DNA from 2 places in the Nocardiopsis sp. NPDC006938 genome. Region 1 is predicted to be linked to the other one. Evidence: riboswitches for the same ligand, from Rfam matches in the RefSeq annotation. Region 1 holds a riboswitch; the other holds the start of a gene.

Region 1 (3,883 bases):
CCTGGGCCTCCAGGACCGCCTGGGGGGCGAAGTTCTCGGAGGCGATCATCTCCAGGGTGTCGCGTTGGCGCGCCAGTTCGGCGTCGACGGCGGCCGCCACCTCGGGGTCCAGCTCGCCGAGGGTCTGGTTGAGCAGGTTGTCGCTGGTCATGCTAGTTCTCGCCTTCGGTCAGCTTGGTGTACTCCTCGGCGGAGAGCAGGTCCGCGGGCTCCTCGGAGACACGCACCCGGAACAGCCAGCCGCCCTCGAAGGGCTCGGAGTTGATGGTCTCGGGGGCGTCCTCGAGCGCCTCGTTGACCTCCACGACCTCTCCGGTGACGGGGGAGTAGATGTCGCTCACGGACTTGGTGGACTCCACCTCGCCCGCGGTCTCCCCCGCGGTGACCTCGTCGCCGACCGAGGGGGTCTCGACGAAGACGATGTCGCCCAGCGACTCGGCGGCGAACGCCGTGATGCCGACGGTGGCGATCCCGTCCCTGACCGCGATCCACTCGTGTTTGGCGGTGTAACCCAGCTCCGTGGGAACGCTCACTTCAACTCTCCTTGGAGGTGTTCCATTTGTCTGCCGTGCGCCCGTACGGCGACCCGGCCCGGCCTACGCCTGGCCACGCCCCGTCCGTGCCGGTCCCTCGTGGGGCGTCGGCCGCGCGGTGCGTGCAGGTCCTCGGGGCCGCGCTCCGGCGGCCCCGCTTCCTACGACTGCCGTTGGTAGAACGGCAGTTCGACCACGTCGACGGCCTCGCCCCGTCCGCGCACGTCCACGGTGAACGCGCCGGTCGCGGTGTCGAGGTCGCCGTCCACGTAGGCCATGGCGATGGGGCGGCCCAGGGTGGGGGAGGGGGCGCCACTGGTGGTGACTCCGATGACGGTGCCGTCGCGCAGCACGTCCATGCCCTTGCGGAGCGGGCGGCGGCCACGGGAGGCGAGCCCGATCAGTCGGCGGCCGCGCGAGGTGCGCGAGGCCTCCTCCAGCGCCGCGCGGCCCACGAAGTCGCCCGGCTTGTCGAGCTTGACCACGCGGCCCAGGCCGGCGTCGAAGGGGGTGAGCTCGGCGGAGAGCTCCTGGCCGTAGAGCGGCATCCCGGCCTCCATACGGAGGGTGTCGCGGGAGGAGAGCCCGGCCGGGACCAGCCCGAGCGGGGCGCCCTCGGCCATGAGCGCGGCCCAGACCTCGGGGGCCCGTTCGGCGGGGCGGACGAAGATCTCGAAGCCGTCCTCGCCGGTGTAGCCGGTGCGGGCGAGCAGGACGGGAACCCCGGCCACGGTGTGCTCGTACCCGGCGTAGTAGCGGATGTCGTCGAGGTTGGCGTCGGTGAGGGGAGCGAGGACCTCGACGGCGCGCGGACCCTGGACCGCGATCAGCGAGTAGTCGGCGGACTCGTCGGTGACCTCGACGTCGAAGCCGCAGGCGCGCTCGACCAGGGCCTGGGCCACCACGGACACGTTGGCCGCGTTGGCCACGACCAGGTACTCCTGCTCGCCGAGCCGGTAGACGATGAGGTCGTCCAGCACGCCGCCGTTCTCGGCGGTGATCATAGTGTAGCGGGCGCGACCCACCTTGACCTTGGACAGGAAGCCGACCAGGGCGTGGTCGAGCGCCTCGGCGGCCTGCGGTCCGCTCAGCCGGATCTCGCCCATGTGGGAGAGGTCGAAGAGTCCGGCGGCCTCACGGACGGCCGTGTGCTCGGCGGTCTCGCTGTCGTAGCGGAGCGGCATCAGCCATCCGGCGAAGTCGACGAGGGTCGCCCCGGCCTCTTCGTGGATCTTGTGCAGCGCGGTGAGGCGCGGCGCGGTCTCTGACATGGGCACTCCCGAGAGGATGGGTGTCGTGCGTAAGGCGTTGCCATCCTCCCCCTCTGTCATGGGTGCCTGAGAGCTTCACCGCGCGCTCGGCGTGGTTTGCACCTTCGGCGAGGGAACGCGTCCCTGCTTTCCAGAGTGGTCTCGCCCGTACGGTCCGCTGTGCCTGAGAGGTTGTCTTCGGGGAGGGATTGCTCCTTCGGCGGCCCACGCTGGATACGCGGACACTCTCCCGTACGGGGTCTGCGACAGCCTCAGCCTAGCAGCGGCGACATCGGAGGCCCACGACAACCCGGGCGGTTGTGGACGACCGCCGGGGCCCGCCCGGGCGCGCGGAGCCCGAGCCGCCGACACGCCCGCGCGACCTCGCGAACCCGGGTGTGTGACCTCCGGGCATCATCTAGCTTTGAGGGTGGACCCCGTTCGGACAGCCCGTGGAGGAGACGAGTGCGTACCGACACCGAACACGCTCCCGGCAGGGCCGGGCGCGCCTCCGGCCGCTTCGTCCTCGGAGCCGCCGGTTGCGTGATCACCCTGCTCGGCGGGGCGGCCTGCGGTGGCGCGGACGATCCGGAGCCCGCGCAGGGCACGGTCGGCAACCCGATCGAGCTGGGCGACGTGCAGACCGTGGAGCGCGAGGACCTGGAGGCCGTCTTCGCCGAGGCCGGGGTGGAGGGGACGTTCGTGCTCTTCGACGCCGGTGCCCGGTCCGCCGTGGTGGTGAACCCGGACGCCGCGGGCGAGCGCGCCGTCCCCGCGTCGACCTTCAAGCTCCCGAACACGCTGATCGCCCTCCAGACCGGCGAGGTGTCCGACGTGGACGAGGTGATCGCCCCCGAGTCCGGCGACGAGCTGAGTCTGCGCGAGGCCCTGCCCACCTCCGACGTCCCGGTACACCAGGAGGTCGCGGACCGGATCGGTTACGAGCGGATGTCCACCTGGGTGGACCGCTTCGACTACGGCAACCGCAACATCGGCGATGAGGGGGCGATGGACCGGTTCTGGTTGGAGGGCCCCCTGGAGATCTCCGCCCTGGAGCAGGCGACCTTCGTCGCCGAGCTGGCCCGCGAGGAGCTGCCCGTCGACGTGGAGCACCAGCGGGCCCTGCGGGATCTGCTGCTGGTCGAGGAGGGGCCGCGCCACCAGTTGTTCGGCCGCACCGGCCTGGGTGTGGACGTGGACCCCGTGCCCGGTTGGTGGGTGGGCTGGGTCGAGCGCGACGCGGAGCTGCACACGTTCGCGCTGCGTCTGGAGGTCGAGGACGAGGAGGACGCGGAGCTGCGCGAGTCGCTGGGCCGCGAGCTCCTGGTGGCGCTGGACGTCCTTCCCGCCGCCTAGGGGTCTGTCGGGGAGCGCAGCTGGACCGGCACCGAGCGCACGAAACGCTGTTCGGCGTCGGTCACGCCGCCCATGAACTTGAACGTGCGCAGCGTCATCCGCCGGTCGGCGATACGCAGCCCCGGCAGCTCCTCCAACAGTCGGCGCTCCACCCGGGTGAGGTCGGGCGCGTCGCGCAGCCACAGGATGAACAGGGTGTTCTCCGGGCCCGCGATGGTCGTGCACAGCCGTACCTCGGGAATGCGTTCTCCCAGGTCGGGCACGCCGTCCAGCACCTGGGGGTCGACCGTACCCCACAGGGTGGCGGCGCTGGGCCACCCCATGTGCGCGCGGGAGATGTCGCAGCGCAGCCCGAGGAGGCCGTCCCGCAGCAGCCGGTTGATCCTCCGCGCCGCGGTGGTGGGCGCGACGTCGAGGCGCTCGGCGATGGCCTGGTAGCCGAGTCGGGCGTCGGCGCACAGCAGGTCCACGATGGCCTGGTCGAGTTCGGTGACGCGTTCGTTGCCCGCCGGGTCGCGCAGAGCGGGTGACAGCGCCCGCAACCGGCGCCGTTGGCCGGGGGAGAGGGCCCGAACCTGCCACAGGTAGGCCTCCCGGGGCACCTCGGTGACCACGTGGACCCGGTAGGAGACCACGTCGGGGATAGCGCCCACCCAGTTCAGCAGGTAGTCCGCCAGCCCGGCGCCCGGCACCACGGTGAGCATGAGCTGGTGCGACCCGGCCACGAACTGGATGCTCAGGGTG
Region 2 (3,883 bases), on a different contig from region 1:
GGTAGGTGACCATGATGGCCGCCAGCTCCCCGCCGTGCTTGGCGATCTTGGCCCGCAGGTCGTCGAGGTCGACGTTGCCGTCCTCGGCGCAGGCCACCACGGACACCCGCATGCCCGCCATGACCGCGCTGGCGGCGTTGGTGCCGTGCGCGGAGCTGGGGATGAGGCAGACGTCCCGGTGCTCGTCACCGCGCGAGCGGTGGTAGCCCCGGATCGCGAGCAGTCCGGCGAGCTCGCCCTGCGAACCGGCGTTGGGCTGGAGGGACACGGCGTCGTAGCCGGTGACCTCAGCCAGCCATCCCTCGAGGTCGCGGATGAGCGAGACGCTCCCCGCGGCCTGGTCGAGCGGGGCGAAGGGGTGCAGGCCCGCGAACTCCGGCCAGGTGATGGACTCCATCTCGGCCGTGGCGTTGAGTTTCATGGTGCACGAGCCCAGCGGGATCATCGTGCGGTCCAGCGCCAGGTCGCGGTCGGACAGGCGGCGCATGTAGCGCAGCAGGGAGGTCTCGCTGCGGTGGGTGTTGAACACCTGGTGGGTGAGGTAGTCGACGCCGCGCGCGAGGTCGGCGGGCAGCAGGTCGGCGTCCTCGTCCACGGCCACCGGGGCCCGACCGGCTCCGCGGTCGGCCTCGCCGAAGGCGGCCAGTACCGTCTCCAGGTCGGCGACGGTGGTGGTCTCGTCCACGCTCAGGCCGACCGTGGTCTGGTCGACGCCCAGCAGGTTGACTCCGGCCTCCAGGGCGCGTTCGACCACGCGGTCGGCGCTGGGCACGCGCACGCGCAGGGTGTCGAAGTAGGAGCCGTGGACGACCTCGAAGCCACGCCGGGTGAGGGCCCGGGCCAGGGCGGCCGTGCGGGTGTGCACCTGGCGGGCGATCGCGCGCAGCCCGTCGGGACCGTGGTAGACCGCGTACATCCCGGCCATGATGGCCAGCAGGACCTGCGCGGTGCAGATGTTGCTGGTGGCCTTCTCACGGCGGATGTGCTGTTCGCGGGTCTGGAGGGCCAGGCGGTAGGCGGGCTTGCCCGCGTCGTCGACCGAGACGCCGACCAGGCGGCCGGGCAGCTGGCGTCGGAGCTTCTCCCCCACCGACATGTAGCCGGCGTGCGGTCCGCCGAATCCGAGCGGCACGCCGAAGCGCTGGGTGGAGCCGACCGCGATGTCGGCGCCGAGGTCGCCGGGGCTGCGCAGGAGGGTCAGCGCGAGGATGTCGGCGGCGACCACGGCCAGGGCCCCGCGCTCGTGTGCCTGGGCGATGACGGCGCTCGGGTCACGCACGACCCCGCTGGAGGCCGGGTACTGGACCAGGACGCCGTAGGCGTCGCCCTCGGGCAGGCCCCGGGTGAGGTCGGCGACGACGACCTCGATGCCCAGGGGTTCGGCCCGGGTGCGCAGGACCTGGAGGGTCTGCGGGAAGACGTCGGCGTCGACGACGAAGACGTCGCTCTTGACCTTGCTGGCCCGGCGCGCGAGGGTCATGGCCTCCGCGGCGGCGGTGGCCTCGTCCAGCAGGGAGGCTCCGGTGATGGGCAGACCGGTGAGGTCGGAGACCATGGTCTGGAAGTTGATGAGGGCCTCCAGACGGCCCTGGGAGATCTCGGGCTGGTAGGGCGTGTACGCCGTGTACCAGGCGGGGTTCTCCATGATGTTGCGCAGGATGACCGGGGGCGTGAGCGTGCCGTAGTAGCCGCGGCCGATCATCGGCGTGGTGGGCCGGTTGCGCGAGGCCAGCTCGCGGAGCTCGGCGAGGGCCTCGGCCTCGCCGACCGCCTCGGGCAGGTCGAGCGCGGCGCTGCGGCCCGGGGCGCTGAGGATGGACGCGGGCACGGCCGCGGTCATGAGCTCGGCGGTGGAGCCGTAGCCGACCGTCTTGAGCATCTCGTCGGTCTCGGCGGGGGCGGGTCCGATGTGGCGGTCGGCGAACACCCGGGCGGGGGCTCCCGGGGTGGGGGCGTTCGACGGGTCAGGCACGGAGACCTCCTGGTGACAGGGCCGATCGGGTCGGCGGTGTTCCTCACGGTCTCCCCCTCTGTCACCGGGCACGACCGCGCCCAGGCTTCAGAGCGGCCTCCTCCGCGCGGTCCATGGTGCCTGAGAGGTTACTGGGGAGTATTGCCCCGTCGGCGCCCCGTTGCCGAGGTCTCTCCCGTGCGGTATCAGCGGCCTACTGACGCTCTGTATGTGTGTACAAGCAGGACGAATGTCGGTTTTCATCCCCGTTGTGACTACGACCGTACTCGATCGGGCACCGCGGCACCGCGCCAGGGCACGCCTTGCCCCGGATTCGGCGAGCCGATGACGGCGCGACCGCCAGGTTCACCCGGTGCGCCGCTCCCGGCGCCGCAGGGCCAGTTCGTCCACGGCCTGGGGCGCGGCGACGGGCAGGTCGGCCCGCTCCTCGGCCGGAACCACCCCGAGCGCCTCCTCAAGTTCGCGGGAGACGTTGGCCAGGGCCAGCCCGAACATGCCCTGCCCCCGCTGCATGAGGTCGACGACCTCGTCGGGAGAGGTGCACTCGTAGACGCTGACGCCGTCGCTCATCAGGGTGATGCGGGACAGTTCCGCGGCGGGGCGACCGCGCAGGTGGTCGACGGCGGTACGGATCTGCTGGAGGGAGATCCCGGTGTCCAGGAGCCGCTTGGCCACCTTGAGCATCAGGATGTCGGGCAGACTGTACAACGGGGCGTTATGGGCACCGGTGCGCACGCTGGGCACCACCAGGCCGGTCCTGGCCCAGTAGTCCAGCTGTCGATAGGTGATCCCGGCGGCCGTACACGCCGCTGGGCCCCGATACCCGACGTCCGTAGGCAGCGCCATCACGTCCTCTTCGCACAGTAGGCCCTGCTGCCCCGCTAGCCGCAGCGCGGACCGCCTGTCATGGTGATCCCGCTTGCCGCTCGCTACCGCCACGCCGACCTCCGGCTTCTCGTCCCACGGCGGCATCGACAGGGGAGTCCACTCAGAGAACGGGCGCGCCGTGGGTTTCACAGCACTGACGGTAGGACGACCGCAGGGCAGCGTCAACGAAGGCGCGCGGCGCGTCGCCAAGTGCGCACGCCAACGGGGCCGCGGCGCCGGACCCCGTCAGGCCGAAACCCGTCGGTCGGTTTTCGGCTGCGCCCTCCACGACCATTCCGTTCACCCAATCTATCACCACTACGACCGAAGAACTTGCAGGTCACGGCCGCGACAAAGAGATCGGGGCCCGCGAGGGCGAGCCCCGACCGCCTCAGGTACCACGTTGGCCGAAATCCTCCGGCGAAATGTTGTCCAGAAACTCCCGGAACGCCTCGACCTGATCCTCCTGCTCGTCAGGGATCGGCATCCCGGCCTCCTCGATCACGTCCTCGTGGGCGTAGATCGGCGTGCCGGTGCGCAGGGCGAGGGCGATGGAGTCCGAGGGGCGGGCGCTGACCTCCACGCCGTTGCTGAAGACCAGCTCGGCGTAGAAGACGCCGTCGCTCAGACCGGTGATGTTCACCGTCTCCAGGCCCGTGTCCAGGGCGTCCAGGACGTCACGGAACAGGTCGTGGGTGAGCGGGCGCGCGGGCGAGACGCCCTGCTGGGCCAGCGCTATCGCGGAGGCCTCCACACCGCCGATCCAGATCGGCAGGTAGCGGTCCCCCTCGGATTCCTTGAGCAGGACAATCGGTTGGTTCGAGGGCATCTCAACCCGGACGCCGACGACCTCCATGTGCTTCACAGCGGCTCCGTCCCACGAGTCGTCATGCCGGATGGGCGCTCGTCCCTGCTCCCCCGTCGGATCAGGACCCGAGGGCGAAATCGGCACCCTTCGTTACAAAGCTCTCCGGAGGCGGGGGGCCGCAAACCTCATCGGCACACCCGCCCCCGTCGACCGTGGTCAGCGCGGCGTCATCGGCG

The links. Region 1 has a riboswitch for glycine ahead of gcvT (glycine cleavage system aminomethyltransferase GcvT). Riboswitches for the same ligand answer to the same signal wherever they lie in the genome.
Region 2: another riboswitch for glycine. It lies ahead of gcvP (aminomethyl-transferring glycine dehydrogenase); the one in region 1 lies ahead of gcvT (glycine cleavage system aminomethyltransferase GcvT).

Annotation. Positions count from the first base shown of each region.
Region 1 is NZ_JBIAGA010000026.1:41,005-44,887, forward strand. It holds gene glyA (serine hydroxymethyltransferase) at 1-151, opposite strand, end outside; gene gcvH (glycine cleavage system protein GcvH) at 153-533, opposite strand; gene gcvT (glycine cleavage system aminomethyltransferase GcvT) at 695-1,804, opposite strand; glycine riboswitch at 1,945-2,046, opposite strand; gene ACFYL4_RS25950 (penicillin-binding transpeptidase domain-containing protein) at 2,249-3,139, shown strand; gene ACFYL4_RS25955 (Lrp/AsnC family transcriptional regulator) at 3,136-3,883, opposite strand, start outside.
Region 2 is NZ_JBIAGA010000005.1:79,713-83,595, reverse strand. It holds gene gcvP (aminomethyl-transferring glycine dehydrogenase) at 1-1,972, opposite strand, end outside; glycine riboswitch at 2,070-2,160, opposite strand; gene ACFYL4_RS09805 (MerR family transcriptional regulator) at 2,318-2,818, opposite strand; gene ACFYL4_RS09800 (bifunctional nuclease family protein) at 3,231-3,704, opposite strand; gene ACFYL4_RS09795 (FHA domain-containing protein) at 3,875-3,883, opposite strand, start outside.